3 regions of the Paucibacter hankyongi genome follow, and region 3 is predicted to be linked to each of the others. Evidence: predicted binding sites of a transcription regulator. Region 3 holds the regulator's gene; each other region holds the start of a gene.

Region 1 (9,868 bases), on a different contig from region 3:
CATTGGGATGCCTCGGCCGAGGCGTTGCATGGCATCACCCGTGACATCCTGCGGCAGCACGGCAAACCGCCGCGCTGGGTGGCCGAGCAGATCAATCAGCGTCTGGCCGGTCAAACCGTTTATTGCGATGCCTGGGGCCATGACTATCCTTGGCTGTGCCGCTTGTTCGATGCGGTCGACATGAATCCGAGTTTCCGCTTAGCCGATATCCGCTCGCTGCTCAGCGAGGCTGAGGCTGCATGCTGGCATCCGGCCTTGGATCAGGTGCGCTCGGAAGCGCAGTTACGTCGTCACCGCGCCAGCAGTGATGCGATGGTCTTGCAGCTGACGCTGATGCGTGTGAAGCAGGCCCAGCCGATGCGCGGCGCGGCCTGAGGGCGCGCCCCTTCCAGCCTTGGGTTCTCAACGCTCCGGCAGGCTGCCGCGCGCGCAGCTGCGGCCGGCGCGCTTGGCTTCGTAGAGCTTGGCATCGGCCACTTCGACCATATGCTCTAGCTCCGCCTGCGCGCCATGGCGCACGCAAAAACCAACGCTGATGCCGATATGCAGTTCCACGGTGTCGATCATGAAGGGCAGGCCGATGGCGTGCACGATCTTGTGCGCCACCACGGCGGCATCTTCGGCCTGATGGATGGCGGACAGCAAGACGGCAAACTCATCACCACCGAGCCGGGCCACCAGGTCTTGGGGCCGCAGCGCATTGCGTATGCGCATGGCCACGGCGCGCAGCAGCGCGTCGCCGACCGGATGACCATGCTGGTCATTGACCGGCTTGAATCGGTCCAAATCCAGATACAGCAAGGCCACCAGTTGGCCCTTGTGCCGCACCTCTTCCAGTCGTTCCTGTGCATGCAGGGCAAAGCCGGCTCGGTTCAGCAATTGGGTCAAGGGGCAGCTCAGCGAGGCATCGCGCAGGCGCTGCTCTTCTCGCTTGGCGGCGGTGATGTCGCGAGCAATGCAGATGGTGCCTTCAACCGCCGTGCCTTCGGTGCAGAGCGGTGAGTACTGCACATCAAACACCTGGCGGTCCTCGCGCTCGCCGTACTCTCGCTCCAGACCGACCGTCTCGCCGGCCAGCGCGCGTTGAACAATGGTTTGTCGGGCGCCGTATTCGGCCTCGCCGATCACCTGGCGCAAGGGCAAGCCCACCCAGCCCGTGGGCTCGAGATGGAAGTGGCGTTGATAGGCTTGGTTGATGAAGAGCAGGCGTTCGTCGAGGTCGATCACCGAGATCATGGCCTCCGAGGTGTGGGCAATGGCGGCCAGGATGGCCTCGCTGCGCTGGCGCTCGCGTTGCGCCTGCAAGTCGGAAGTGATGTCGCGCAGGATCACCGACATGGTGCTGCTTGCGTCGCTGGAGCCGCGATGCCGCATCACCGTGCACTCGCAGATCATCGTCCGGCCCTGGCCATCGATCAAGCTGCGCCGGCCCTGCCATTGCCCCTGTTCGCTGGCGGTTTTGCTGACTTGGTTTTCAAAGCCCTGCAGCGTTTCTGCGCTCAGAAAGCGCTTGATATCGACCGAACCCAGGTCAGCGTCGGCGGCCAGATCCATGCGCAAGCGCGCGGCGGGGTTCAGGTAGATCAGGCGGCCGCGCTGATCGAATTGGGCGACATATTCGGGCGTTAGATCGAGGATGTCGCTGAGGGTGCGGACGGCGCGTTGTTGCGCCGCCAGTTCGGTGATGTCCTCCACCGTGCCGACCTGGCCCAGCAGCTTGCCGCCCACCCGCAGTGGTGCGGTGCGTACCGACAGCAAGCGGCTAGCGCCGTCGCGGCGGGTGATGCGCCCGACGGTCCTGAGCGGCTCGCCCTTGGCGATCATGGCCTGCCAGTTGGCCTTGGCCAGTTCGCGTTTGTTGGCGGGCAGCAGTTGCAGCCAGCCCCAGGCTTTTTCCTCCGCCTGCAAGGTCTGCAAGTCCAGATAGGTCTGGTTGCCATAGATGACTTGGCCTTGCTGGTCGCAGCGAAACAGGCCCAGCGGCGAGGCATCGGCCGCAGCCGCCTGCAGCGCCTCTTCAACGCGGGCGCGACCTTGCAATCGCGCCAGCATCCAGGTCAAGGACAGCGCTGCGGCGCTGACCAGGGCGCTGAACAACAAGACAACCAGTCGCTGCCAGTGGTACTCGGCCAAGACGGAGCTCTCGGCCTGCGAGAGCAGCAATTTGGCGCCATAGCCTTGCAAGGCTCTGAAGGCCCCGACGCGTTTGATGCCGTCGCTGGCCGAACCGTCGGTGACGAACCAGCCCGCTGGCCCGTTGAAGCTTTCGCGGCGCCCCGGGGCTGCATGGCCAAACACATCGCGCCCGACAAAGCCTGGCAATTCGGGCGTGCGTGCCAGGGCGACGCCGTCGCCACGCAGCAGGGTGACCGCAGAGTCCGGCGCATGGGCAAACAGCTGATGCATCTGCCCGAGTCGGCGCAGGTCGATCAGCGCCACGGCGATGCACAGCCCGTCGGCCGGCGCACTCAAACGGATGGCCACCGGCAAGATCTGCGGACTGGATTCGCGCAGCTTGAAAGGCAAGCCGATGGCCAAGCCCTCGGCGGATGGCTGGCTCAGCAGTTCAAAAAACTCCTGACCTGCGACATTCGCATAGGGCTGCCCGTTCAAGGAGGGGATGCGGAAGACGCTGCCTTGCTGGTCGATCAACATCACATCGACCATATCGCGCGAACTGTCGCGCAAGGTTTCGGCCAATTGCGCCAGCGAGACGTCTTGCAGCGGCGTGCCGCGCCCGCGCGTCAGCAACCAGAGGTCGATGGTGCGCAGGCTGTTCTCGGCATGGCGCAGCACGGTTTCGGTTTGCGCTGCGGCTGTCTGTGCTTCACTGGCGAGTTCCTGGCGCTGATCGTTCTGCAGCCCGACCGGGTAGACCCAGATGAACCAGGCCACAAAGCTCCACAGCAATAACAGCACCAAACCGATGGATAGAAACGGGACCACGGTCTCGTAGCGGCCTTGCTTGGCGAAGAAGCCGGGCTCGGGGGATGATGGGCGCTGGGTCTCGTTCATGCGGTCTTGGGCAGAGCTGGCTGTGGCGGCATTGACTTGGGGCAAGTCTTGCCGCGTTGCAAGCAAGGATGATCATGCCAAATTCCCAGCTCAGGAGCGCTGTATGTTCACAAAAATTCTGTTGCCCACCGATGGTTCCGAAGCTGCGGGACGCGCGGCCCAAGCTGCGCTGGACCTGGCCAGCCGCTACGGTGCCAGCGTGGAGATCGTCAGCGTGGTCGATTCGCTGCCTTTTGTGTATTTTTCAGATGGCAGCGGCGGTGGCGGGGGAGGCGGGGAAGCCTTGGCCTGCTATCTGGATGCGGCGGAAGCCGCGGCCAAACAGGGCATTGCCTTCGCCGAGGCCAGTGCGCGGGTCGCGGGCGTGGCGTTCAGCAGCCATGTGCTGCGCGAGCATGGCCCGGCTCAGGCCATCTGCGACCACGCCCAAAGCAGTGGCTGCGACCTGATCGTGATGGGTTCGCACGGCCGGCGCGGGCTCGATGCCGTCATCTTGGGCAGCGTGGCGCAAAAGGTGCTGACGCTGGCCAAGTCGCCGGTGCTGGTGGTCAAGTAGTTCCGTCTTTGAAACGCCAAGCCGCCGGCCCGTGTCGCAACGGGCCGGCGGCTTGTTGGGTGGAGCGTGCTTAGAGGCAGGCCGGCTGCTTGAGGCTGTTGATCCAGTCCTTGACCACGCTATTGGCCTCCTCGTGGTTCAGGTGGCGGCCCACCGCCGGCATCACATCCCCGGTCGTTGTGTGGCTCATGCGATAGAGCAGCAAGGACACATCGGCCTGACCGGGTTCGATGCCATAACGGTAAGGCGCACCGGGCCCGCCGTAGGCCAAAGGCTTTTTGCAGACACCCCATTGCACCGGTGAAGCGCCGGCCTGAGCGACGCTGTTGAAGTCCAGCATCAATCCACTTTGGAAGGCGGCGCCTCGCGAGCTGTGGCAATGCGCGCAGTTGACGTCCAAGTAGGCCTTGGCGCGCGCTTCCAAGCTTTGTGTGCCGTCACGCCAATCGGCATTGATCGGTGCGGCAGCCAGGCCGGTGAAGCCACTGAGCAGCTTCAACTCGTCCAGATTGACCAACTGGTTCTTGCTGACGCCGGCGCTGTATTCGTAGCTCTTGTTCAGATTGCGAACCTTGGGGCCGATCGGCAGGATGCCGGCGCCGCCGGCGGTGGCGGTGGAGTGGCATTGCTGGCAGCTTTGCGCCGTCGGCACGCTGTAGCTGAACTTCTGGCTCGGTGCACCTGTCGTCACCAACTCCATCGCCACATCCTTGCCGCCGACCTTCAGTTGTGCGTCCTTCTGATCGGCATCCCAGACATAGGGCAGGCCCGACCAGGTGCCGTCCGGCTGCAAGACCAGGATGCGGGTTTCGATCAACACATTGGCGGCCAGATCAATGCTGTTGCCCTGGGCCTTGCCGCTTTGCTTGGCCACGCCCAGATTGGCCGCGTCGCTCGGCGTGGCCTTGGGGTAGTAAAAGGTCTTGGTGAGGACCGAGCCGATCGGGAACTCGAGCGCGCCGTCGGCCTTGTAGCTGATCTGTTTGCCGGGTGGCAGATAGATCGAACGCAGCTTGCTGGCGTAGTCGGAGAACAGCGCCGAATTCAGGTCGTAGGGGATGACGCCGGCATTCAGCGTCAGCGTCTTGCCGTCGTTCAACAGCAGGCGCCAGTCGGACAGCTTCTTCGGTGCGGTGCTTTGCTCAAAAACCTGCGGTTGGCTGTTGGCGGCGGCCTCGTCGCTGCCGCTATTGCTGCTGCCGCCGCAGGCGGTCAGCAAGAGCAGGCTGCCGGCGCACACGAGCCCAGCGGCCTTGCGGGTGAGGGAGGTGTTGATGAAGGGGGTATTCATGGAAGTGGCTCCTCGGGCGTGCTGTGGGGTCAGGGCTTGCCTGTGACGGTGGGCAGCGTGATCGTGCAGTTCATGCGCTCCGGGAAGGGGAAGTTGGGTCCGGCCGACAAACCTTGCAGCAAGGCCATCAAGTCCAGATCGATGGTTTCGTAGGAGATCAGGCCCGGCAGATTGGGCGTGTCCAGCGTGTTGCCGCCGGAGCAGATTTTTTGGTTGCCGCTGTAGTTACCGCCCTGGCCTTGGCTGCCGGTGCTGCCGGTGGCGGGGTCGACGATGCCGTCCCACACGGTTGCGGCCAGCCGCTCGGGCATCAGATTCGATTTCAGATTTGCGAACAGACCGCTCACCATCTGGCCCAGGCCGGCCGGGTCGGCAAAGGCGCCGCCCGGCTTGCTGCCGAAGTTGGTGATGATGTTGCCGCGCGCCAAGTAGCCGCGCAGATAGGGGTCGTAGACCTTGGGGTCGAAGTAGATGCCGGTGGCCTGGAAGCTCACCGCCAGCAGGGCGGTGGTCAGGTGGTCGCTGATGATGTTGTTGCTGACTTCGGTGTTCTGCGAGGCCAGCACCATGATGCCGGTGCCGGGTGGCACCGAGCGCACAAAGCCTGTGGCGTTGTCGGCAATCGGCTGGTTGTTGGCGCGCAACTGGTTGTCGCGCACCAGCGTGTTGACGTTGTCTTTAAATCGATAAGTGCCGGGCAGGGCGAAGACCAAGATGCCGCCCGAGTTGTCGTGCACATTGTTCTTCTCGACCAGCGCGTTTTGCGAGTTCTCGATCTCGATGCCGGCAACGTTGTAATAGACCTCGTTGCCCGACACGGTGATGTTTTTTGACTGGCCGACGTAGATGCCGGCGTCGCGCGTGCCGATGGCCTTGCTGTTGATGATGGTGACGTTGTCGGAGGCCACCGGGTAGAGGCCATAGGCCATGCGCGAGGTGTGCACCGGGTCGGTGGTCCATTCGGCGCGCACGGTGTCCATCAGCACATCGGTGGAGTCTGCCACCAAGATGGCGTCACCGACGGCGTCTTCCACCGCGAACTTGCGCAGCGTGATGCCTTTGACGAAGCGGGCCTCGAAACCATTGCCCTCGCTGGCGTTCTTGAAGGACAGGATGGTGTCCTTGGCCGGGTCACTGCCATTGCCGGTGCCCTGCACGGTGATCTTGTTGACGTTCAGCTTGAGCGGCTTCTTGAACACATAGCGGCCACTGGGGAGGGAAATGGTCTGGCCCGAGCGGGCCTGGAACAGGATGGTGTTCAGGTCCTCGTCATTCATTTCGGCTGCCGTCACGACGCGAATCTCCGATGGCGTGGTCACCAATGGGCCTGGCGCGGGGTTGTCATTGCCGCCACAAGACACCAGGCTGAGCAGCGCCAACAAGGAGCCCAGCGCTTTCAGCCGGTAAGGAGGGAGGGTTTGATTCATGGGTTTGTCTCCTGGCTTGAGTCCATGCTTGGGGCAAGGCGCCTGCTCACGGCCCAGCCTTTGGTTTAAAAAGCTAGCGAATACTATGTTTACATGAACAGAAGATGAACAGGGGGTTTCGCCAATAAGGAAAGCCCTGAGGGCGGCGCGGCTGCACAACAAGGGTTTTGCTCTGTTCGCGCCAAGCTGACTTGTGGCCGGGCTAGACTGGGCCCATGAGCAGAGTTGAAGAGCGAGAGGTGGATGCCGGCAAAGAGGCCGATGGCCAGCAAGCCCCGCCACCGGCCTTGGAGCCCAAGAAGCAGCCGACGCAAAAGCGAGCCCAAGAAACCTATGAGCGCATCCTTGGGGCTTGCGCCGAGCTATTGGGGGAAGTCGGCATTGAGCGGCTTTCCACCAATCTGATCTGCCAGCGCCTGGCGATCTCGCCACCGGCGCTGTATCAATATTTTCCGAACAAGTACGCCATCCTGCATGAGCTCGGGCGGCGCCTGATGCAGGTGCAAAACGAGTTGCTGCAGCCCTGGGCGGTGCCCGCAACGATGCAGTTGCCGGAGGCTGAGTTCGCCGCCAGCGTGGCCGAGCTCTTCATGCAGACCCTGGTGGTGACCGAGCAGATGCCAGCCGGTGTCTGGGTCACGCGGGCCTTGCGCGCGGTGCCTTCCCTGCAGGAGGTGCGCAATCGCTCGCATGACTTCGTCACCGATCTGCTTTTGCAACCCTTTATGCAGGCCTGGCCGCAGGCCGACCCGGCGCAGGCGCGGCTGACCATCCGCCTGGCCATTGACGCGCTGTATGCCGCGCAAGAATTGCTGTTTGACGATCCAAGTCTCGACCCGCAGGCGGTGGCCTGCACCATGGCCGAGATGATCAGCGGCCAGATGCTGCGCTTGCGGCAACCGGGCCGGCCGGGCGCGCGGCGCTGAACCATGGCCGTCCATCACAAGGCGCATCAGGCTCACCGCGCCGCCTTGCGGCAACGTCAAAAGCTTGGCGCTCCGCCGCATGGCCTGGCTCATCACCGGCGCGGCATTGGCCAGCGTTTTGAGCGCATCCGCAGCGCCGGGGCGGGCGCCTTTGCGGCCTTTCTGGCCGTGCTGGGGCCGGGTCTCTTGGCCGGTTTGTCGGATGACGACCCGGCGGGCATCACCACCTATTCGGTGCTGGGGGCCGACTTCGGTTACCGCCTGTTCTGGATCGTGCCGGCGTCCACGCTGCTGCTGGTGCAATTCCATTTGCTGGCGGTGCGGATCGGCGCCGTCACCGGCCTGGGCTTTGTCGGCGCCATCCGGCAGCGCTGGGGCAAGCTGGTGGGCTATTTGGCCGTCTTGGGTCTGCTGTTCGCCAACTTCGGCACCATCTGCGCCGAGTACGCCGGCATTGCCGCCGCCGGTTCCTTGGTCGGAGTTCCCAACTGGTTGAGTACACCGATCGCGGCCGTCTTGATTTCGCTGCTGGTGGTGCTGGGTTCCTTCCACCGCGTCGAGCGGGTCTTGTTGCTGATCTCCTCGACGCTGGCGCTCTACATCATCGACGGCATTCTGGCCGCGCCGGACTGGGGCCTGGTCTGGCATCACTCGGTCGTGCCGCATCTGCCCGACAGCCCGGCCGGCTGGGTGGTGATTGCCGCCACCTTGGGCACGACCCTGGCGCCCTGGGGCCTGGCCTTTATCCAGTCCTATGCGGTGGACAAAAAGATCACCGTGGAGAAGCTGCGCTGGGAGCGGGTCGATGTGGTGATCGGCTCGGTGTTGACCGGTGTCATTGGCCTGGCCATTTCGGTCGCCTGCGCGGCCACCTTGCATCGCGCCGGCGTGCACATCCAGGATGCGAGCGATGCCGCCGCGGCGCTGCGTCCGCTGGCCGGCCAGTTCGCTACTGTGTTGTTCGGCGCCGGCCTCTTGGGTGCCTCTTTGTTGGCGGCCGCCATCGTGCCGCTGGCCACCGCTTATTCAATCGCCGAGGGCGTCGGCGCGCCGGCCTCGCTGGATTTGGACTCGCGGCACTTCCAATGGTTTTACGCCGCTTTCGTGGGGCTGACCGTGGCGGCCGCCGCCGTGGTCTCGCTGCCAGGCCTGCCCTTGATTCCGCTGATCTACAGCAGCCAGGTCGTCAACGCGGTGCTGCTGCCGCTGCATGTGATCGCGCTGCAATTGCTGGCGCGCGATGCGGGGGTGATGGGCGAGGCGCGCACTGGCCCTTGGGCGGCCTTGGCCGGCTGGGTCAGCGTGGGCTTGATCATCGCCTGCGTGGCGGCCTTGGGGGCGAGCGAAGCGGGGCTCTTGCGCTGAAGCGGCTGGCTGGACTGTGCTGCAGCACAGTTGTGGCGGCGCGGCCCTGCGTTGCTGTGCTGGCCCTGTTGCGCGGCGCGCTTGGGCCCTAGTCTCGAGGCTCTACAGGAGCGTCGATGCCGAACACCTCAATACCCGCAAGAGAGAGCCGCCTGGCCGGCTATTCACCCGCCCTCATCAACGGCTTGATCGCCGTGCTGATTTCCTACGCCGGGCCGCTGGTGATCGTGCTACAGGCCGCACAGGCGGCGCACTTGAGTGCGGCGCAAACGGCCTCATGGATTTGGGCCATCAGCATCGGCAGTGGCCTGTCGGGTCTGCTGCTCAGTTGGCGCCTGCGCATGCCGGTGATCACCGCCTGGTCGACGCCGGGCGCGGCGCTCTTGTTGGTGGCCCTGCCGAACCTGCCTTTTGCCGAAGCGGTGGGGGCTTTCATCATGGCCAATGGCTTGATCGCGCTGCTGGCCTTCAGTGGCTTGTTTGATCGCTTGATGGATTGGCTGCCCAAGCCGCTGGCGGCCGCCATGTTGGCCGGCATCCTGCTGCGTTTCGGCCTCAATTTGTTCAATGTGATGCAGGGCCAGCCGCTCCTGGTGGGCCTGATGTTTGCCAGCTACATCCTGGCGCGGCGCCTGCAGCCGCGCTATGCGGTGGCCTGGGTCTTGGCTGTGGGCCTGGGCCTGTGTGCCGCGCAGGGGCAGCTGCATTTGGCAGACCTGAGCCTGCAACTGGCCACGCCGCTGGCGGTCTGGCCGCGCTTTAGCGTCGATGCGTTTTTGAATCTGGGCCTGCCGCTGGCGCTGGTCACGCTCAGCGGCCAGCATGTGCCCGGTCTGGCCGTGCTGCGCAGTGAGGGCTATGCCCCGCCGGCCAAGACCCTGGTTGGGGGCACGGCCGTGGTGTCGCTGCTGCTGGCGCCCTTTGGTGCGCATGCGATCAACCCAGCCGCCATCACCGCGGCCATCTGCACCGGCCCGCAGTCGCATGCCGATCCGGGTCGCCGTTATGTGGCGGGTCTGGCCTGTGGGGGCTTTTATCTGCTGATCGGCAGCTTCGGCGCCACGCTGGCGCAGTTGTTTGCTGCCCTGCCGCCGGCCCTGATCGCCGCCCTGGCCGGGCTCGCGCTGTTGGCGGCGATTGCCGGTGGGCTGAGCGGCGCCATGGCCGAGCCGACGCAACGCGAGGCGGCCCTGGTGACCTTGTTGGCCACCGCTTCGGGTCTGTCTCTGCTCGGCCTATCGGCGGCGTTTTGGGGTCTGGCGCTGGGCTTGCTGACCCACGGGGTGAT
Region 2 (9,868 bases), on a different contig from region 3:
GGCGCGACTATGCGCGGCAACATGCCGCCCTGATCATGGCCTTGCCGGACTACCGCGACTGGAGTGGCGAACGCAGCACCACCGAGGTCCTGCTTTGGCTGCGCCCCGGAGAGCGCGCCAGCGACTTGAGCCCGCGCATCCGTGCGCTGGCGGACCAGCCAGAAGATTTGGAACTGGCCTCTCTGGAGGAGCTGCGCAGCATGTCCATGCACATCTTCGACCGCAGCTTTGCCGTCACCCGCTGGCTGCAAGCAGTGGCCCTGGCCATCGGGCTCTTCGGCATCGCAGCCAGCCAGTCGGCGCAAGCCCTGGCCCGCAAACGCGAGTTTGGCCTGCTCTGGCATCTGGGCCTGAGCCGTGCCGGCATCTTGCGTCTGCTGACGCTGGAGGCTGCGCTGCTTTGCGGCGTTGGCGCGCTGGCCGGTCTGGCCCTGGGTGTGGGCCTGAGCGCCGTGCTGGTCTTTGTGGTCAATCCGCAGAGTTTCCACTGGAGCATGGAACTGAGCTTGCCTTGGCCGCCCCTCTTGGGCCTGGTGGCTGCCGTGTTTGTGGCGGGCGTGGCCACCACGCTGCTGGCCGGCCGCCAGGCCTTGAGCGCGCATGCGGTGCAAGCCGTCAAGGAGGATTGGTGAATCAGGGTTTCAACACTGAACGTCTCTGGCTGCAAAGACGGCGGCTCTTGTTCATGGCTGCCGCCGCAGCGGCAGGGGCGACGGATGGCGCCGTGGCGGGCACCAAACCAACAAACCTACGCAGCGGCCTGAGCTTTCCGCGCGACTTTGGCGCTCATCAGCAAACGCGTTTGGAATGGTGGTACTTGAGCGGGCTTTTGTTCGACGGATCTGCCCCCAACGATGCACAAAGCCAGCCGCGCTATGGTTTTCAGCTGACCTTTTTTCGCGTCCGTGGCCCAGCGGCTGCGGATCATCCCAGCGCTTTTGCCGCGCGCCAGCTGATGATGGCGCATGCCGTCCTCAGCGATATTGGCGCGGCCACCTTGAGTCATGACCAACGCATCGCCCGTCAATTTCCGGGCTTGGCGCAAGCCAGTGAGCAGGACTGCGATGTGCAGATGGGCGCTTGGTTCTTGCGCCGCAAGGACAACACGCAAGGCAAAGACGGCCCCAGCTCGCACTATGCAGCCGCGATGCAAGGACGCGCCCATGGCCGTTTCGATCTCGCAATCCAGCTGCGCGCGCCACAGCCGATCTTGTTGCAAAGTGAGGCCGGCTTCTCGCGCAAGGGGCCGGGTGCCGAGCAGTTCAGCCATTACTACAGCCAGGTGCAATTGCAGGGCGAGGCCCGTTTGGCAATGCAGGGCCGACCAAGCGATCTGCGCGCCCTGGCCTGGCTGGATCATGAATGGAGCGATCAACTGCTGGGTGCGGCCGATGCCCGCAGCGCCGACAAAGGCGTGGGTTGGGATTGGATGGGCATCAATCTGCATGATGGCTCTGCCCTGACTCTGTTTCGCCTGCGCCGCGCCGATGGCAGCACCTTGTGGGGCGGCGGTAGCTATCGGCCAGCAGGGGCCGGGAACTTGGGTGAGGTACAGAACTTTGCGCCCGAGCAAATCAGCATGCAGGCCCTCAAGACCTGGCGCAGCCCGGCCAGTCAGGCGCAGTATCCGGTAGCCTGGCGCTTGCAAACGCCCGTGGCGGTCTTCACCTTGCATGCCTTGATTGAAGCGCAGGAAATCGATGCCAGGGCCAGCACCGGCATGCGCTACTGGGAAGGGCCCGCTGAATTGCGCGACACCGCAGGCCGACGCCTCGGCCTAGGCTACCTCGAAATGACGGGTTATGCCGGCGCGGTCACACTGGCTTGAAGCACAGGCGGGCTAAGGCCAAGGTCACAGACAAGGACAAGGCCTGCACCTAGCGCGGTCGCTCAACCCCGCATCAAGCTGCTCGGCTTGCCCGGCAGCAGGCCTTCGCCGGCGCGAACGCAGTTGCGCCCCTCGGACTTGGCGGCGTCCAACGCGTCTTCGGCGTCTTGGACCAATTGTTCCAAAGCGAGATGCTTGGGCTGCAAAGCGGCCACGCCGATGCTGGCGCTGACCGGAATGCTGTGTCCGTTCCAGGCGAAGTTAAGCCGCTCAATGCGCTCGCGAATCCGCTCCGCCACATCCAAAGCGCCGAGCGGATCGGTGTGTGGCAAGAACAGGATGAATTCCTCGCCACCAAAGCGCGCCAGCACATCGGCCTGCCGCAGTGTTTCACTGCAAGCCTCGGCGATCTGACGCAAGAGCGTGTCTCCGCAGCGGTGGCCGAAGCCGTCATTGACTCGTTTGAAGTGGTCCACATCGATCACCAGCAGCGCGCATGCCATGTCGTAACGCCGCGCCAAGGCCCACTCGCGCTCCACCAGATTCAAGAAATGGCGTCGATTGAAGACGCCGGTTAGTTGATCGACGGTGGCATAGCGTGTCAGGTCTTGCTCCGACTGCGTTTGATACGCCAGCATGCGCAAGACCAGATGCCCCAAGCCCCCGGCCAGCAAGAGGCCGCACAAGCCAGCTGCCAGCGCCGCGGTGACGCGGTCACCGCGCTCAAGCAGCGACACCAGAATCTGTGAGCCCCCCACCGCCAAGAGCGAGACCGCGAGGGTGAACAGCAGCAGCGCGCCTGCAAAACCCAGCCGGTTGGTGGCCTCGCGAATCGGATCCAAGCAGGTGGGCTGTTCCAGTTTTCTGTGCATGTGCGGTAATCGCCCTTTTTGCGTTGAGGCGATTTCAGCACATGCTTTGCTGCGCCAAGGCGACTCCCCCGCAATGGGGAGTCAATACCCGTCCATGCTGTTGCTTGCTTGCCTCATGTCAAAACTACCCAAGCCCATTTGATCCAGACTGTGCTTGTTGCAAAGCACAAACAGACGCCTCGACGCGCAGACAAAAACAGGAGACAAGGATGCAAGCACAAACACAGCCTCACCCAATCAAAGTGAGCCGCAGCACAAACAGCCTGGAGCAGGCGGTGGATCTGATCCTGCAACAGGTGCAGGGCGATATCGTGATGGCCATCCCCTTGGGCATCGGCAAGCCCAACCCGCTGGTCAATGCGCTATACCGCCGCATTGCCGCCCAAGCGGATCGGCGGCTGAAGATCTTTACCGCCCTGTCGCTGGAGAAGCCCAGTGGAGCCTCCGAACTGGAAGCGCATTTCCTGGCCCCGCTGGTGGAACGAGTGTTCGCGGATTACCCCGATATGGACTACGTGAAGGCGCTGCGCAGCCGCAGCCTGCCGGCCCATATCGAGGTGCATGAGTTCTTCATGAAAACCGGCGACTACCTTGGCAATGAGCCGGCACAGCAAGGTTTCGTCTGCACCAATTACAGCTTTGCGGTGCGCGACATGATGTCGCACGGGGTCAATCTGATCATGCAGGCGGTGGCAACGCGAGAGGCTGCGGACGGCTCGACCGAGTTGTCGTTGTCCTGCAACCCGGATCTGAGCTTTGACCTGCTGGAACGCATGCAGGCGCAAGACCGCCCCATCATGGCGGTGGCCATGGTGAACCGAGAACTCCCCTTCATGCCAGGGCATGCCATCGTGCCGGCCGGCTTGTTCGATCTGGTGTTGGATGGGCCGGGCTGCAGCCACGCGCTGTTTGCCCCGCCCAACGCCTCGATCAATTGGGCCGACTACGCCATCGGCTTGCACGCCGCCAGCTTGGTGCAAGATGGCGGCACCTTGCAAATCGGCATTGGTTCCCTCGGCGACGCCATCGCCCAAGCCTTGATCGTGCGCGACCGGCAGTCCGAGGCCTACCAGCAAATCCTCTCCAGCCTGTGCCATGGCGAGTTGACGGGGCGCGATACCGGCGCCTTTGCCGAAGGCCTTTATGGCTGTTCGGAAATGTTCGTCAACGGCTTCATGCGCTTGATCGATGCCGGCCTGATTCGGCGCCGGGTCTTCGCCGACCTTAGCCTGCAAAACTTGGCCACGGCGGGGCGCTTGGGCGAACGGCCAGACGCCACGGTCTTACAGGCCTTGCTGGAGATGGGGCGCATCGCCTCGCCCTTGCGGCCACAGGATCTCGACTTTTTGGTCGAGTACGGCATCTTCAAAACAGGTGTACGGCTAACGCCGCAAGGCCTTGCCCTGGGCGAACGGGTCTTCAGCCATGATGTGTCGCAGCCCGAGGCTATCGCTGCGATTGCTCAAGACTTGCTGGGCGAACGCTGGCTGAAGACCACGCTGATGCATGGCGGCTTCTTTCTCGGTCCGCGTGACTTCTATCAGCGCTTGCGCGATATGCCCGCCGACTTGTTGGACCAGATCGACATGACGCGCATCGGCTTCATCAACGAGTTGCACGACGATGCCATCGGCAGCCAGGCCTTGAAGCGTGCCCAGCGCGTCAAGGCTCGCCTGATCAATACCGCGATGAAGGTGACGCTCTTGGGTGCGGCCTCCTCGGACGGCATGGAGTCCGGCCAGATGGTCTCGGGTGTGGGTGGTCAGTACAACTTTGTGGCCATGGCGCATGCCCTGCCCGATGCGCGCAGCATCCTGATGCTGCGCTCCACCCATGACAACAAGGACGGCCTGCGCAGCAATATCGTCTGGAGCTATGCCAACTGCACCATTCCGCGCCATCTGCGTGATGTGGTGATCACCGAGTATGGGGTGGCCGAACTGCGTGGCTGCACCGACGCCGAATGCATCAAGCGCCTGCTGGTGATTGCCGATTCGCGCTTCCAAGCGACGCTGATCGCCGAGGCCAAGGCGCATGGCAAATTGGAGGCCGACTACCAATTACCGGAATGGGCCAGCCACAACAGCCCCGACATGCTGCGCGAGAAACTGCGCCCCTGGCGCAATGAAGGCGTGCTGCCCGACTTCCCTTTCGGCACCGACCTGAACGAGGACGAGCTGGTCATCGTGCGCGCGCTGAAGAAGCTCAAGCACGCCAGCCACCATCCGGTGGAATTGGTCGGCATGATTTTGCGCAGCCTGCGTGGCGAGCACCCGGTGCCGCAGGCCTATCTGGAACGCCTGGGCTTGGCCGACGCCAAGAGCTTCAAGGACCTGTTTGTGCGGCGGCTGTTTGCCAGCAATCTTTGAGGCTCAAGATCGAAGCTGTGCGGCCGAAAGCCGCGCAGGAATGATCTGAGGTGTGTTGTGCAGGGTGAGGGTGGGTCCAGCCAGCCCGCCTACACTGCCGCATGGATTCGAAGTCAGCACCGCACACCCAGACCGGCTCAACGAGCGCCGCCTCGCCAACCATGCCCGACAGCGCGGCGTCGAGCGCCAAGGGCAACCCGCGCTCGCTCAGCGGCTTGTGGCCTTTTTTGCGCCCATATCGGGGGCATATTGGCGTCGCGCTGGTCTTCCTGATCTTGGCCGCCTTGGCGACGCTGGCGTTCCCGCTCGCCTTGCGGGGGCTCGTCGATCAAGGCATGGGGGCAGGCGCGGCCAACACCGGGGCATCCGCCAATCCCGGCCCCGCCCAGGCCGCCGACCGTTTGATGGCCATGCGTGGGCATTTCTTGGCCCTTTTTGGCGTTGGCGCTGCACTGGGGGTGTTTTCGGCCGCACGTTTTTATATGGTGACCTGGCTGGGCGAACGCGTCACGGCCGATTTGCGCAGCGCCGTCTACCGCCATGTGTTGAAGCAAAGCCCAGAGTTTTTTGAGACCACCCAAACCGGTGAGGTCTTGTCACGCATCACCACCGACACCACGGTGGTGCAGACCGTGGTCGGTTCCAGCCTATCGATGGGCTTGCGCAGCACGGTGATGGGCGTCGGCGCTATGGTCATGTTGATTGCCACCAACCCCTTGGTGATGACGCAGGTGCTGGGCATCTTGATTCTGGTGGTGTCGCCGGCCCTCTACTTTGGCCGGCGCGTACGCAAACTCAGCCGCGCCAGCCAGGACCGGGTCGCCGACACCAGCGCCATCGCCGCCGAGGTGCTCAACGCGGTGCCGGTGGTGCAGAGCTACACCCAAGAAGGCGCCGAAGCGCAGCGATTCGCCCAGGCCAGTGAAAACGCGTTTGAAACCGCACGCAAGCGGGCCATGGTGCGGGCCGGCCTGGTGGCCTTCATCATCAGCGCCACCTTTGGCGCCCTGCTTTGGGGCTTGTACCAGGGCACGCAGGCGGTGATGGCCGGACGCATCAGCGCCGGGCACCTCGGCCAAACCATTGTCTATGTGATCTTGTTGGTCAGCAGCGTGGCCGTCTTGGCCGAGGTCTATGGTGATGTGCTGCGCGCCGCGGGCGCCACCGAACGCCTGATGGAGCTATTGGCCAGCAAGACCAAGGTGGCCGATCCGAGCGCGCCGCAGACACTGCCGCAGTCCGCCGGCGGCATGAGCTTGAGCCTGCAGGGTCTGAGTTTCAACTATCCCTCGCGGCCTCAGCAAGCCGCGCTGCAAGACTTTGATCTGCAGATTCACGCCGGCGAAACGGTCGCCCTGGTCGGACCCAGCGGCGCCGGCAAGAGCACGGTGTTCCAGTTGCTGCTGCGCTTTTACGACCCACAATCCGGCGTCATTTCCTTGAACGGGGTGAAAACCCAAGGCCTGCGCCTGCAGGACCTGCGCTCGGCCATCGGCCTGGTGCCGCAAGACAGCGTGATCTTCTCGACCAGCGCCATGGAGAACATTCGTTATGGCCGGCCCCAGGCCAGTGACGCCGAGGTGATGGCCGCCGCCAAGGCCGCATTCGCCGACGACTTCATCCAGGCCCTGCCCGAGGGCTACGCCACCTTCTTGGGCGAGCGCGGTGTGCGCCTGTCGGGTGGCCAGCGGCAGCGCATCAGCATTGCCCGAGCGATGTTGAAAAACCCACCCTTGCTGCTGCTAGATGAAGCCACCAGCGCACTCGATGCCGAGAGCGAGCGCATGGTGCAAGCCGCCTTGGAGGCCGCCATGCAGCACCGCACCACGCTGGTGATCGCCCACCGCTTGGCGACGGTGCAACGCGCAGACCGCATCGTGGTGATGGAGCATGGCCGCATCAATGACGTCGGCACACATGCGGAACTCAGTGCACGCGGCGGGCTCTACGCCCGCTTGGCGGCGTTGCAGTTCGAGGCCTGAAGGAGCGCGCCGACCGGCGCGCCGCTCAAACGGGGACTGGCTGTCCCCTCGTGCGAGCTTACTGCGCCTTCGGCGCCGCCGGCACGCTGGGCGCAGCAGAGGCAGCGGGCAAGGCCACCGGGTACTTGGCAAAAGCAGCCTTCACCGCCTTGTCGATGCTGGCCTTGAGTTGATCCAACTCTTTTTGCGTCACGCTGTCGGTGACCACGCCTTCCCAAATCAGTTGCTTACGGGCCGCATCCACCACGTCGATGTTCAAGGTCCCTTCGGTGTACTGCGTCAGGGTTTGCTGCTCACCATAGAGCGGCCAGGCCGTGTACATGCCGGCGCGGTAACCGTAGTAGCCCATGCCCAGCATTGGCGCGGGTGTGGCCGACACGCGCATCTTCTCGTTCAGCGAGGCGCTGAAGTTCACCAACAGTTGCGGCGAAGTCTCCACCAGACGCATGCCGCGCGCCTGCAACTCCTGTGTGGTCGCATCCTTCAGGTGCTGACTGACGATGCTTTGGTAGCCACCGCGGTCGGTACCGAGCGGGCTGGCATAGGCAAAGGTCTGGTACTGGCTGAACACGGCTGCTTTGTCCATCGAGACCCGCACCTGCGGGCCACTGGCGCAGCCTCCCACCAACAGAGCAGCGCCGGCCAGTACCAAGCCGGCCAGGGGGCGATTCATCCTGCCACGCTTATTCATGGTCTTCTCTTCAAACAAGGCCAACATCAAACCGATTTACTTGGAAGCCGCCGAAGCAGCGGGTTTGGCTGCCTTGGGCGCGCTCGACTTGGTGGCCGCTTTACCTTCCTTGGCCGCGGCGTGTTCGATGTTGATGGCCATGGCCTCGACCATGGCGACGCGAACCTCATCGCCCACCTTCAGCTTTTTGATGTCCACGCCTGCCGGCACGGCCAGGGTTTCGGTACGCTTGACGCCGCGCAAAGTCGCGGTATTGGCCTTGGGGTCCAGCGCCGTGATGACGGCCAAAATTTCCACCGTGTGCCCGGCCGCAACGGCCGGCATACCGCCGGCTTCCACGCGCCCGGCCGAAGACGACTCGACGCGCTCGCGAATGCCACTCTTGCTGGTCGGCTCCATGGCGGCCGCGATGGCGGAGGCATATCGGATCACCAGATCGTCGCCGACGCGAACCTTCTCGAAGTTCTGCATCTCGGGCGGCACCTTGACCGTGCTGAGGCGCCCCTTGGGACCACGCAGCGTCAGCAAGCGGCCGGCCGCATCCAACTCCACCACACGGGCGCGGTACTCGATCTCAGCGCCTTTCATCCGCGCATCTTCGGTCTTGGCACTGACGGTGTTGGTGGTCATGCTTTGCGCCTGGGCCGACAAGGGCAAAGCGGCAGTCAGGACCAAGGAACAAGCCAGCGCGAGAGTAGACAAACGATTCATCGGAGATCCATTCCTAAGCAATAAAAAACAAAAATCAACGCAAATAAACAGCTTCAAATCGCGCCAGGCTTTGGTTCCCGGCGATCAGCAACAGATGTTCGCTTTCAATGCGATAGCTCTGGCTCGCCCGCAAGGCCTGATCCAGTTTCGCAAGCAAGTCCTGAACGGGCGCCGGGCATGCAACCATGGTACCCGCCATAGCAACGAATTTCAGCGTATTGCCACTCAATTGATACCGTACGACAGTGCTGTCGCAAACCGACTTGATTCTGGCCGTCGCTTCTTGCGAAGCCAATGTCAGGCTCACATCGCCCATGGCCTGAACAGCTGTGCCCAGCAAGGGCTGGCCTTCGATCTCGATCAGCTTCCAGTAGGTGTTGAGCAGTTGCGCCAGTGGCGGGCGCGCGTCGGGTGCCAGCGCGGCCGCCGGCGCGGCACATGATGCCGCGGCATCGGCGGCGATGAACTGGTCCACCAAGACGTGCTCGCGAGCCTGTCCCTCCATGCTGGGCGCCAGGGCCACACGGCCGCGCAACTCGACCCAGACGCTGCCGCCAGGGGACTTCACCAATTCACCATAGCGACGCTCCAGCGCCAGATAGTCGCCACCCATGGCCACCGGCCAGCGCAAGCCGCTGGCGCAGTCGGTAAAGTTCGCCGCATCGGCCATATAGCGAAACTCGCCGCGCAGGTGCAGCGGCACCTGACCCTCGTCTTGTGCTGCGCTTAGATGCAGGTCCAGATTTGCGGAAGACGAGAAGGGCTGACCCTGGCGGTCCAGTTGGCGCAAACGCGCCGGGGCCTTTTCAGTGCCCGGCATCAACACAAAATGCCTGGCCTCTTGGCGTGCCCCTTGCAAGAGCAAGCGCCCAGGCATCAATCCCTGGCTTGGCTGCACGGACCACCGACCCCATTCCGTAAATGGGCCGCCCGACTTGCCCAAGTAGTCCAAACGCAGGCGATAGCCGCCGTCGACGCGCAGAGTCAGGCGGTGCTGGATACCTTCGCAGTCGGCGCAGGGCAAGTCCCCGGAAAAAGTAAGGGGCAATCCAGAGCCAAAAACTGAACCCTGCTGGGGCGCATGAGGGTGCGGCGAAGGCGCCGGGATCACAGCCTCGAGAGGAATCAGCAGACTCTGGCCGGTCGGCTTGGCGCTGCCCCAGCCATCAGCTGTAAACACTGGGTGGAACTGGGTGCTGGTGAAGCGCAGCTGCCCGCCTTCATGAATCGTTGCTCGCAACGAGTAGCGGTGACGCAGATCGATGTCCCTTCGCGCAACCGTGATCTTGAAGTCCAGGTTCGGATCGGTGCCGCTCAAGTCTCGCTTGAACTCGCCCATCAAACGCGCCGGCGCGTCAGCCAGGCTGACGTCTTCGACCCGAACGGTCAAGACCGACTGGCTGGGTAATACAGCA
Region 3 (9,868 bases):
GCTTGGCGTTGGGTCTAGGCGCGGCGGGCGCGGTTGGAAATGCGGGAGATGGGGGCCATGTGGCCGGCGTCGACCCGGACGCCGTGGCCGAATCGCAGTTTCAGCTCTCGGGCCTGCATTGCGCCGCCTGTGCGGGCATCATCGAACAGGCCTTGCGGGAGTTGCCTGGCGTGAAGTCCGCGCGCGTCAATGCCGCCAGTGCGCGCTTGACCCTGCGGTGGCAGCCGGGGCGCAGCAATCTGGCGCAGGTGCTGGCGCGCGTTGAGCGTGCCGGTTATGGCGCCGCACCCGACGTGGCGGCGCCGGCACGGCAGTTGCGGGAGCGCGAGCATCGCCAAGCCTTGTGGCGCTTGTTCGTGGCCGCCTTTTTGATGATGCAGGTGATGATGATGGCGGCGCCGTCGTATTTCGCCGCGCCCGGCGAGATCAGTCCTGACCTTGTGCGTTTGCTGCAATGGGCTTGCTGGGTCTTGAGTCTGCCGGTTTTATTTTTCTCGGCCGGGCCGTTTTTCCGTGGTGCCTGGCAGCAGATTCGGGCCGGTCGACTGGGCATGGACGTGCCGGTGGTGCTGGGCTTGGTGGTGACCTTTGTGGCCAGCAGCGGCGCGTTGTTCGAGCCAGGTGGATTCTTTGGCGACGAGGTCTTCTTTGATTCTTTGACCATGTTCGTGGCCTTTTTGCTTGGCGGGCGCTATCTTGAATTGCGGGCGCGCCACCGGGCGGCGATGGTTTTGGAACAGGCCGCCAATCGCTTGCCCGACGCCGTCGAGCGCATTGCGCCTGACGGCAGCGTTGAGCGGGTGGCGCCCAGCCGTTTGAGGGCTGGGGATTTGGTGCGCGTGGTCGCTGGTCAGGCCTTTCCGGCTGACGGACTGGTGGAGCGCGGCAGCAGCGCGGTCGACGAGTCCTTGCTCAGTGGTGAATCATTGCCGGTTGCCAAGCAGGCGGGCGACGAGGTGGTGGCGGCCAGCATGAATTTGCAGGCGCCCTTGCTGATGCGGGTCTTGCGCGTTGGCGCCGATACCCGGCACGAGGCGATTGTTCGTCTGATGCGTGAGGCGATGACGCAGCGTCCCGCCGCCACCGAATTGGCGGACCGCGTGGCCGGCCCGTTTTTGTGGGCGGTGCTGTTTCTGGCGGCCGCTGGCGCCTTAGCCTGGCACTTCATTGACCCGAGCCGTTCGGTCTGGGTGGCGGTGTCGGTGTTGATCGTGACCTGCCCTTGCGCCTTGTCCTTGGCGGCGCCCTCGGCCCGCTTGGCGGCCACGGCCGCCCTGGCCAAACGCGGTTTTCTGCTGGTGAAGCTGGATGTGCTGGAGACGCTGTGTCGGGTCGATACGGTGGTGCTGGACAAGACCGGCACCCTGACCGAGGACCGCATGGAATTGCTGGAAGTTCGCCTTGCGGGGGCGGACGAGCTTGTGGCCGACGGACGCTCAAACGCGCAGGCCGAGGCGCTCTTGGCGCTGGCGCGTGATCTGGCGCGCCATTCGCAGCATCCGTTTTCGCGTGCTTTGGCTGATCCATTGGCGCATTCTTTGGCGGCCGATGCGCCCCAGCAGGACTGGCAGCAGGTCAGCGAGCAGGCCGGCCTGGGCTTGCAGGCTCAGGATGGCCAAGGCCAGGTATGGCGTTTGGGTGCGCCGGCCTGGGTGGCCGAGGGTCAGGTCTTGCCGGCTGATGTGCAACTGGCCTTTGGGCGCTCGGGTGCCTTGTTGTGGCTGCGCTTTGGTGAAGTCTTGCGGGAGGATGCCATCGCGGCCGTGGCTGCCCTGCACCGGCAGGGGCTGCGCACGGTCTTGTTGTCGGGCGATGCGCCCGAGCGGGTCAGTCGTTTGGCTCAGGCTGCGGGTGTGCAGCAGGCAAAGGGCGGCGCCACGCCGGCCAGCAAGTTGGCGCACGTGGCCGCAATGCAGGCCGAGGGGCGCTGCGTTTTGATGGTGGGTGATGGCATCAATGACGCGCCGGTGCTGGCGCGCGCCGACGCCAGCGTGGTGATGGGGCAGGGGGCCATGCTGGCTCGTGCCAGTGCCGACGCCCTGCTGCTGTCGAACCGCTTGGCCGACCTCGCAGGCGCGCGCGCCTTGGCTCTGCAAAGCGCCCGTGTGATTCGCCAAAACCTGGGCTGGGCCGCGGCCTATAACGCAGCCTGTATACCTTTGGCGTTAGCGGGTTTGTTGCCGCCCTGGGCAGCCGGGCTGGGCATGGCCAGCAGTTCCTTGTTCGTCATCTTGAATGCCCAGCGCTTGGCGTTCGTCAAACCCTGAAGGCCCGCGCATGGATGTGATGTATCTCTTGATCCCTGTCTCGGTGCTGCTGGTCCTGGTGATCGTGGGCATTTTCGGGTGGGCAATTAACAACGGTCAGTTGGAAGATTTGGAACGCGAAGGGGGGCGAATCTTGGAAGATGCTTCCGAGGTTGACCAACATCAAGTTTTCACCCGCGGCGGTGGCGAAGAATCGCCTCCGTCTAACTAGAAGCTGCAAGGAGCCAAACAAATGGCAAATACTGCTGCGCCGGTCATGTCGACCGGAGGCGTGTACGAAGACGGAGTGGTGCGGGCCTTTGCGCTTGCCGCCGTTCTCTGGGGTGTTGTGGGCATGTTGGTGGGGGTGATCATCGCCGCCCAGCTGACTTGGCCCGAACTCAATCTGGGCATTCCATGGCTCAGCTACGGTCGATTGCGTCCACTGCATACCAATGCGGTGATTTTTGCTTTTGGTGGCTGCACTTTGTTTGCCACCGCCTACCACGTGGTGCAGCGCACCGGCCAAACGCGCTTGTTCGCGCCCGGCCTGGCTTGGTTCACATTCTGGGGCTGGCAGCTGGTCATCCTGTCGGCGGCGTTGACGCTGCCTTTGGGCATCACCAGCGGCAAGGAATACGCCGAACTCGAGTGGCCGATTGACATCTTGATCACCCTGGTCTGGGTGTCTTATGCCGTCGTCTTCTTCGGCACCATTGGCACCCGCAAGGTCAAGCACATTTATGTGGCCAACTGGTTCTTCGGCGCCTTCATCATCGCCGTGGCGCTGCTGCACTTGGTGAACAGCGCGGCCATTCCGGTCAGCCTGTTCAAGAGCTACTCGGCCTACGCCGGCGTGCAAGACGCGATGGTGCAATGGTGGTACGGCCACAATGCCGTGGGCTTCTTCCTGACGGCCGGCTTCCTGGGCATGATGTACTACTACATCCCCAAGCAAGCAGGTCGCCCGGTCTACAGCTACCGCCTGTCCATCGTCCACTTCTGGGCGCTGATCTTCACCTATATGTGGGCCGGCCCACACCACCTGCACTACACCGCGCTGCCGGACTGGGCGCAATCGGTGGGCATGGTGTTCTCGCTGGTGCTGCTGGCCCCGAGCTGGGGCGGCATGATCAACGGCATCATGACCCTGTCGGGTGCCTGGCACAAGTTGCGTGACGACCCGATCCTGAAGTTCCTGATCGTGTCCCTGTCTTTCTACGGCATGTCGACCTTTGAAGGTCCGATGATGTCCATCAAGACCGTCAATGCGCTGAGCCACTACACCGACTGGACCGTGGGCCATGTGCACTCCGGCGCCTTGGGCTGGGTGGGTCTGATCTCCATGGGCTCGCTGTACTACCTGATCCCGCGCATGTTCGGCCGTACCGAGATGTACTCGAAGAAGGCGATCGAGTTGCACTTCTGGATTGCCACGCTGGGTATCGTGCTCTACATCGCTGCGATGTGGATTGCCGGTGTGATGCAGGGTCTGATGTGGCGTGCGGTTAACCCTGACGGCACGCTGGTCTACACCTTTGTGGAAAGCGTCAAGGCGACCTATCCCTTCTATGTCGTGCGTCTGCTGGGCGGCCTGCTCTATCTGGGCGGCATGCTGGTGATGGCTTGGAACGTGGTCAAGACCGTGCAGGTGGGCAGTGCCGTCAAGGCACCGATCCCGACCCTGGTCAACGCCTGATCCGCTGAACGCGAGAACGAGGAGAAATTTTTATGGCATCCACAGAACACAAGGCCAGCGGACACCAGCGCATCGAGACCAGCAACTTCTTGATGATCGTGCTGGTGCTGTTGACGGTGATCGCCGGTGGCGCGGTTGAAATCGTGCCGCTGTTCTTCCAGCGCTCGACCACCGAAGCGGCGCCCGGGCTCAAGCCCTACACGCCGCTGCAACTGGCGGGCCGCGACATCTACATCCGCGAAGGTTGCTACAACTGCCACTCGCAGATGATTCGCCCCTTCCGCTCGGAGACGCTGCGTTATGGCCACTACTCCACCGCTGGTGAGTTCGTCTATGACCATCCGTTCCAGTGGGGCTCCAAGCGTACCGGTCCCGACCTGCACCGTGTCGGCGGCAAGTACAGCGACGAATGGCATCGCATTCACTTGAACAACCCGCGCGATCTGGTGCCCGAGTCGAACATGCCGGCCTATCCCTGGCTGGTCAATGCTCAGCTGAATCCGGCCGATATGGCTCCCAAGCTGAAGGCGCTGCGTACCGTCGGCGTGCCTTACACCGATGCCGACATTGCCGGCGCCGGCGAGGCCGTCAAGGGTCGCACCGAGATGGAAGCGGTGATCTCCTACCTGCAGGTGCTCGGCACCGCTCTGAAGTAAGCACGAGGAGCAAGCAATGGATATCAATGCTTTGAGAATCGCAGTGACCGTGCTGTCGCTGCTGGTGTTCCTTGCAATCGTGGCCTGGGCATACTCCGGTCGCAACAAGGCACGCTTCGATGAATTGGCAGGCATGGCGCTGCAAGATGAAGCCGATGGGAGGCCTCAATGAGTGATTTTTTCTCTGATGGTTGGTCCTTGTTCGTGGCCGGTGTCACGATCCTGGGTCTGGTGTTTTGTATTGTTCTGCTGCTGATCGCGGCGCGTCACCGCGTCATGGCCAGCGACAACAGTACGGGCCATGTCTGGGACGAAGACCTGCGCGAGATGAACAACCCGCTGCCGCGTTGGTGGGCGATTTTGTTCGTGCTGACGGTGGTGTTTTCCGGCGTCTATCTGGCCATGTATCCCGGCCTGGGTTCGAACAAAGGCTCGCTGGCCTGGAGCAGCACGGGCCAATATGACGCCGAGCAAAAGGCGGCTCATGAGGCCATGACCAAGGTCTATGCCGATTTCCAAGGCAAGACGGCCGAGCAGCTGACGCAGATGCCACCCGCGATGGCGATCGGTGAGCGTTTGTTCGCCAATAACTGCGCCGGTTGCCACGGTTCAGACGCCAAGGGCAGCAAGGGTTTCCCGAACCTGACCGACGGTGACTGGCTGTATGGCGGTGAGCCTGAAACCATCGTCAAGACCATCACCGAAGGTCGCAATGGCGTGATGCCTCCGATGGCTGCAGCAGTGGGTGGCCCGGAAGATGTCAAGAACGTGGCCAACTATGTGCTGAGCCTGTCGGGCAGCGCACATAACGCCATCGCCGCACAGCTGGGTAAATCCAAGTTTGGCGCTTGCGCAGCCTGCCACGGCGCGGACGGCAAGGGCAACCAGGCCTTGGGCGCGCCCAACCTGACCGACAAGATCTGGCTGCACGGCTGGGGCGAAGAGGCCGTGATCAATATGATCAACAACGGCAAGAACAATATGATGCCGGCCCACGGCACCCGCTTGAGCGCCGAGCAGATCAATGTTTTGGGTGCTTATGTGTGGGGCTTGTCGCGCGGTGCTTCGTCGACGACGGCGCAGGCTCGTTGAGGTTGATGGCTGTTGAATGACTGATATTGCGTCGAAGCAGCGCGGTACCGCCGCGCTGTCCAAACCCGGTCCCGATGGCGATGCGGTGATCGAAATCGTGTCGCTTTATGCGGCACAGAAGAAAATCTATCCGCGCGCCGTCAGCGGCCTTTTCGCCAGCTGGCGTTGGGGCTTGGTTTGGTTCACGCAGCTGTTGTTTTACGGCCTGCCCTGGCTGGATTGGAATTCGCGCCAAGCGGTGCTGTTCGATCTGGCCAGCCGCCGTTTCTATATCTTCGGCTTGGTCCTGTATCCGCAGGACTTCATTTACCTGACGGGCCTGCTGCTGATCTCAGCCTACGGTCTGTTCTTGTTTACCGCCGTGGCTGGGCGGCTCTGGTGTGGGTTTGCCTGTCCGCAGACGGTCTACACCGAGATTTATATGTGGATCGAGAAACAGTTTGAAGGCGACCGTCAGGCTCGCATCAAGCTGGACAACGGTCCCTGGAATTTCAACAAACTCTGGCGCAAGAGTGGCAAGCAGTTCACTTGGATCGCGCTGGGTTTGTGGACTGGTTTCAGCTTCGTCGGCTACTTCACGCCGATCAAGCAACTTTGGGCCGAGGCCTTCACCTTGGGCTTTGGGCCCTGGGAATGGTTCTGGGTCCTGTTCTACGGTTTTGCCACCTACGGCAATGCAGGCTATATGCGTGAGCAGGTCTGCAAATACATGTGTCCTTATGCGCGCTTTCAAAGCGCCATGTTCGACAAGGACACCTTGATCATCAGCTACGACGCTGAACGCGGTGAACCGCGTGGTTCGCGTAGCAAAAAAGCCAGTGCAGATGAGATCAAAGCCCAGGGCCTGGGCTCCTGCATTGACTGCACCTTGTGTGTCCAGGTGTGCCCGACCGGTATCGACATCCGCAAGGGCCTGCAGTATGAGTGCATTGGCTGTGCGGCTTGTGTCGACGTCTGTGATGGCGTGATGGACAAGATGAATTACCCGCGCGGTCTGATTCGGTATGACACGCAAAATGGCCTGGCCCAACACCTGAGCAAGGCGCAGAAACTGCGTCGCATGTTCCGCCCGCGGGTGGTTTTGTACAGCGTGGTGTTGGTGGTTCTGTGCTCGGCTTTGCTCGGCAGTTTGTTGTTCTTGCGCAGCCCGGTGAAGCTCGATGTGGTGCGGGATCGCGGCGTGATGGCGCGTCTGGTGGAGGATGGCTATATCGAGAATCTGTACCGCCTGCAGGTCATGAACGCCTCCGAGCAGGTTCGCAGTTACACCATCACGGTCAGTGGCATGGAGCAACTCGCCCTGGCCAAGCCAGTTGAAATGACGGTGCAGCCCGCGGAAGCGCGTTGGGTCTCGGTGGCGCTGCGGGTGCCGCCCGAGGTGGCCGCCAAGGCCGGTACCGGCGCCCATGCCATCAAGTTCCAATTGAATGGCGCCGAAGTGGCGGGCTCTGTCTCGAAGGCGGGGCTGGCCTTGGAAGAAAAATCAACCTTTGTGGTGCCGCGCTAAGCTGGCGGTGCTAAGTTAATGAATCGCGGCGACGGAGACAAATGATCATGAGTACGCAAGACAAGAGCACGCAGACCTTGGCTGCTTCGGAAGGCCGCAAGTCCAAGTCCTGGTGGCGTGAGCCGATGATGTGGCTGGTGGTGGGTGGACCGAGCCTGGTGGTGGTGGCCAGTTTTGCCACCTTGAGCCTGGCCCTGAGTCATCCCGATCCGGTTCTGCAGGAGCAGGTGGTCAGCAGCAAGGCCAGCGGTACCAAGGCCATGTTGCCCGCGCGTGAGGCTCGCAACCACGCCGCCACAGGTGGGCAATGAATTCGCCGATCGGCTCTCCCTCCGCCGATCTGCCTGAGGCGCAAGGCGACGGTAGCAGCCGTCTGAGCCGCATGGCCATGGCGGTGATCTGGCCATCTTTCCTGATGGCGGGGGTGGTGGAGGCCTTGGTGTTTGCCGTGGTCGACCCGAGCGATCTGACCTGGTTTGGCGGGGCGCCAATGGACTTGCCTAGGCAAGCCATCTATACCTTGAGTTTCCTGCTGTTCTGGCTGGTCATTGGGCTGAGCTCCAGCCTGAGCTTGCTGCTGGCTGACCTGCCGAATCAGCCCGAGAACCCGCATCCGCGGGCTTGGCCGCGTTGAACCTAGCGTCTAGGTTTGCAGCAGGAGGCGAGCGAACAGTTTTGCGCGAGCGCAGGGGGGGGCAGGGCGTACGGGGGGCAGGGCGCCGTGACCGGCTTTCCTCCCCCAGCACAGACCTCGGCCTAGTTTGGTTCAGCAGGCTGTACTGTTGACCAGCTTTTGCAGGCCCGCTTGATCCAGGATGCGCAGATGACGCTGCTTCACTTCCAGCAGCCCTTCATCCTGGAACTTAGAGAAGGTGCGGCTGACGGTCTCCAGCTTCAAGCCCAGATAGCTACCAATCTCTTCGCGCGTCATGCGCAGCACCAGCGCTGCGGAGGAGAATCCGCGTGCCTGCAGGCGTTGCGTCAGGTTCAGCAAAAACGCGGCCAGACGCTCCTCGGCCCGCATGCTGCCCAGCAGCAACATCACGCCGTGGTCACGCACGATTTCGCGGCTCATGATCTTGTGGAACTGACGCTGCAGGTCGGTGAACTCGCGTGACAGCTCTTCCAACTGTTCGTAGGGAATCACGCAGACCGAAGAGTCCTCCAGGGCCACCGCGTCGCAGCTGTGGCGGTCGGTGCTGATCCCGTCCAGGCCCAGCAGTTCACCGGCCATCTGGAAGCCGGTCACCTGATCGCGGCCGTCTTCGGAGGCAACACAGGTTTTGAAAAAGCCGGTGCGCACTGCGTACAAAGATTGAAAACTGTCGCCACTGCGAAACAGGGTGTCACCGCGGCTGACTTGGCGGCGGGTGGCGACCAGTTTGTCGAGTTGAGCCAAATCATCCGAATGCAGGCCCACGGGCAGGCACAGTTCGCGCAAATTGCAGCTCGAACAGGCAACCTTCAGGGGTTCGATCTTGATCGGTAGCGTGGCGTTCATCATGGGCCTTGTTTCGATCCGGCTGGCGTGCCGGCTGACGGCTTCGTCGTGGCGTGAGCGCTCCGACGAGTCCTTGGAGAGTTGCGAAGTTTTGACGGGCATGAGCATGATGTACCTCAAACGTTGCCGCATTGTTGGTGCGAACAAGCGTGGGAAGCTTGATCCTGATCAAGTCGGGTGGCCAAAGCCTTGGCACAGTGTGCGCCATGGTACAGAACATTCAAGCCGCCCCCGCTTCGACCTCTTCGACGGCCACCCCTAATATCAACGAGGATCTGTTGCGTCGGTTCGACGTGTCCGGCCCGCGTTACACCTCTTACCCCACCGCCGATCGATTTGTGGAGGCCTTCACGGCCACCCAGTATGAGCAGGCGCTTGCGCAGCGGGCCAGTGGCTCGCTGGTGGGTGGGGCTTCGCCCTTGTCGCTGTACCTGCACATTCCTTTTTGTGAGTCGGTTTGTTATTACTGCGCCTGCAACAAGGTCATCACCAAGCATCATGACAAGGCCGCCGAGTACCTCGAAGCCCTGATCATCGAGATGGACCTGACGCTGGCTCATCTGGGTCGCGGTGCTTCGGTGTCTCAACTGCATCTGGGTGGCGGTTCGCCGACTTTTTTGAGCGATGCCGAGTTGACCCTGCTGATGCAGGCGCTGCGCGAGCGCTTCAAGGTGGCGCCGGGGGCCGAGGTGTCGATCGAGGTTGATCCGCGCACCGTCACGAACGAGCGACTGCGCCACTTGCGTGAACTCGGCTTCAATCGCCTCAGCTTCGGCGTGCAGGATTTCGATGCCGATGTGCAAAAGGCGGTGCACCGAATTCAAAGTTACGAAAGCGTCGAGGCCTTGATGCGCGCCTCGCGCGAGTTGGGCTTTGAGTCCACCAATGTGGACTTGATCTACGGTCTGCCATTGCAAACGCCGGAGTCTTTTGCGCGCACGATTGCGCAGGTGGGGGCCTTGAAGCCGGATCGGATCGCGCTCTATGGCTATGCCCACTTGCCGCAACGCTTCAAGCCGCAGCGCCGGATTGATTCGACGCAGTTGCCGCCGGCCGCAGACAAGGTGGCGATGCTGGCTGGAGCCATTGCGGGCTTCGAGACCCATGGCTACAGCTATATCGGCATGGATCACTTTGCGCTGTCGACCGATTCGCTGGCCGTGGCCA

What was found. Region 3 encodes FNR, which switches genes on or off when oxygen is low (the NO sensors DNR and NnrR bind a similar motif). Its sites were predicted from a motif close to TTGATNNNNATCAA; they were not measured.
Region 1: a site for FNR is predicted at 3,047-3,060, ahead of WG899_RS18860 (universal stress protein). Genes of this name have one in related genera too.
Region 2: a site for FNR is predicted at 2,809-2,822, ahead of WG899_RS02110 (acetyl-CoA hydrolase/transferase C-terminal domain-containing protein). Genes of this name have one in related genera too.

The regions. Positions count from the first base shown of each region.
Region 1 is NZ_JBBHJX010000016.1:75,492-85,359, forward strand. Features, by position in the region: gene WG899_RS18850 (3'-5' exonuclease) at 1-375, shown strand, start outside; gene WG899_RS18855 (diguanylate cyclase domain-containing protein) at 403-3,015, opposite strand; gene WG899_RS18860 (universal stress protein) at 3,119-3,571, shown strand; gene WG899_RS18865 (SO2930 family diheme c-type cytochrome) at 3,642-4,862, opposite strand; gene WG899_RS18870 (parallel beta-helix domain-containing protein) at 4,892-6,289, opposite strand; gene WG899_RS18875 (TetR/AcrR family transcriptional regulator) at 6,505-7,215, shown strand; gene WG899_RS18880 (NRAMP family divalent metal transporter) at 7,219-8,580, shown strand; gene WG899_RS18885 (benzoate/H(+) symporter BenE family transporter) at 8,697-9,868, shown strand, end outside.
Region 2 is NZ_JBBHJX010000001.1:468,436-478,303, forward strand. Features, by position in the region: gene WG899_RS02095 (FtsX-like permease family protein) at 1-632, shown strand, start outside; gene WG899_RS02100 (lipocalin-like domain-containing protein) at 629-1,828, shown strand; gene WG899_RS02105 (GGDEF domain-containing protein) at 1,891-2,700, opposite strand; gene WG899_RS02110 (acetyl-CoA hydrolase/transferase C-terminal domain-containing protein) at 2,943-5,069, shown strand; gene WG899_RS02115 (ABC transporter transmembrane domain-containing protein) at 5,171-7,051, shown strand; gene WG899_RS02120 (DUF4136 domain-containing protein) at 7,110-7,742, opposite strand; gene WG899_RS02125 (hypothetical protein) at 7,779-8,453, opposite strand; gene WG899_RS02130 (YbaY family lipoprotein) at 8,488-9,868, opposite strand, start outside.
Region 3 is NZ_JBBHJX010000003.1:227,366-237,233, reverse strand. Features, by position in the region: gene WG899_RS07015 (heavy metal translocating P-type ATPase) at 1-2,267, shown strand, start outside; gene ccoS (cbb3-type cytochrome oxidase assembly protein CcoS) at 2,278-2,478, shown strand; gene ccoN (cytochrome-c oxidase, cbb3-type subunit I) at 2,500-3,945, shown strand; gene ccoO (cytochrome-c oxidase, cbb3-type subunit II) at 3,978-4,601, shown strand; gene WG899_RS06995 (cbb3-type cytochrome oxidase subunit 3) at 4,618-4,773, shown strand; gene ccoP (cytochrome-c oxidase, cbb3-type subunit III) at 4,770-5,693, shown strand; gene ccoG (cytochrome c oxidase accessory protein CcoG) at 5,710-7,200, shown strand; gene WG899_RS06980 (hypothetical protein) at 7,248-7,511, shown strand; gene WG899_RS06975 (hypothetical protein) at 7,508-7,834, shown strand; gene fnr (fumarate/nitrate reduction transcriptional regulator Fnr) at 7,967-8,704, opposite strand; gene hemN (oxygen-independent coproporphyrinogen III oxidase) at 8,908-9,868, shown strand, end outside.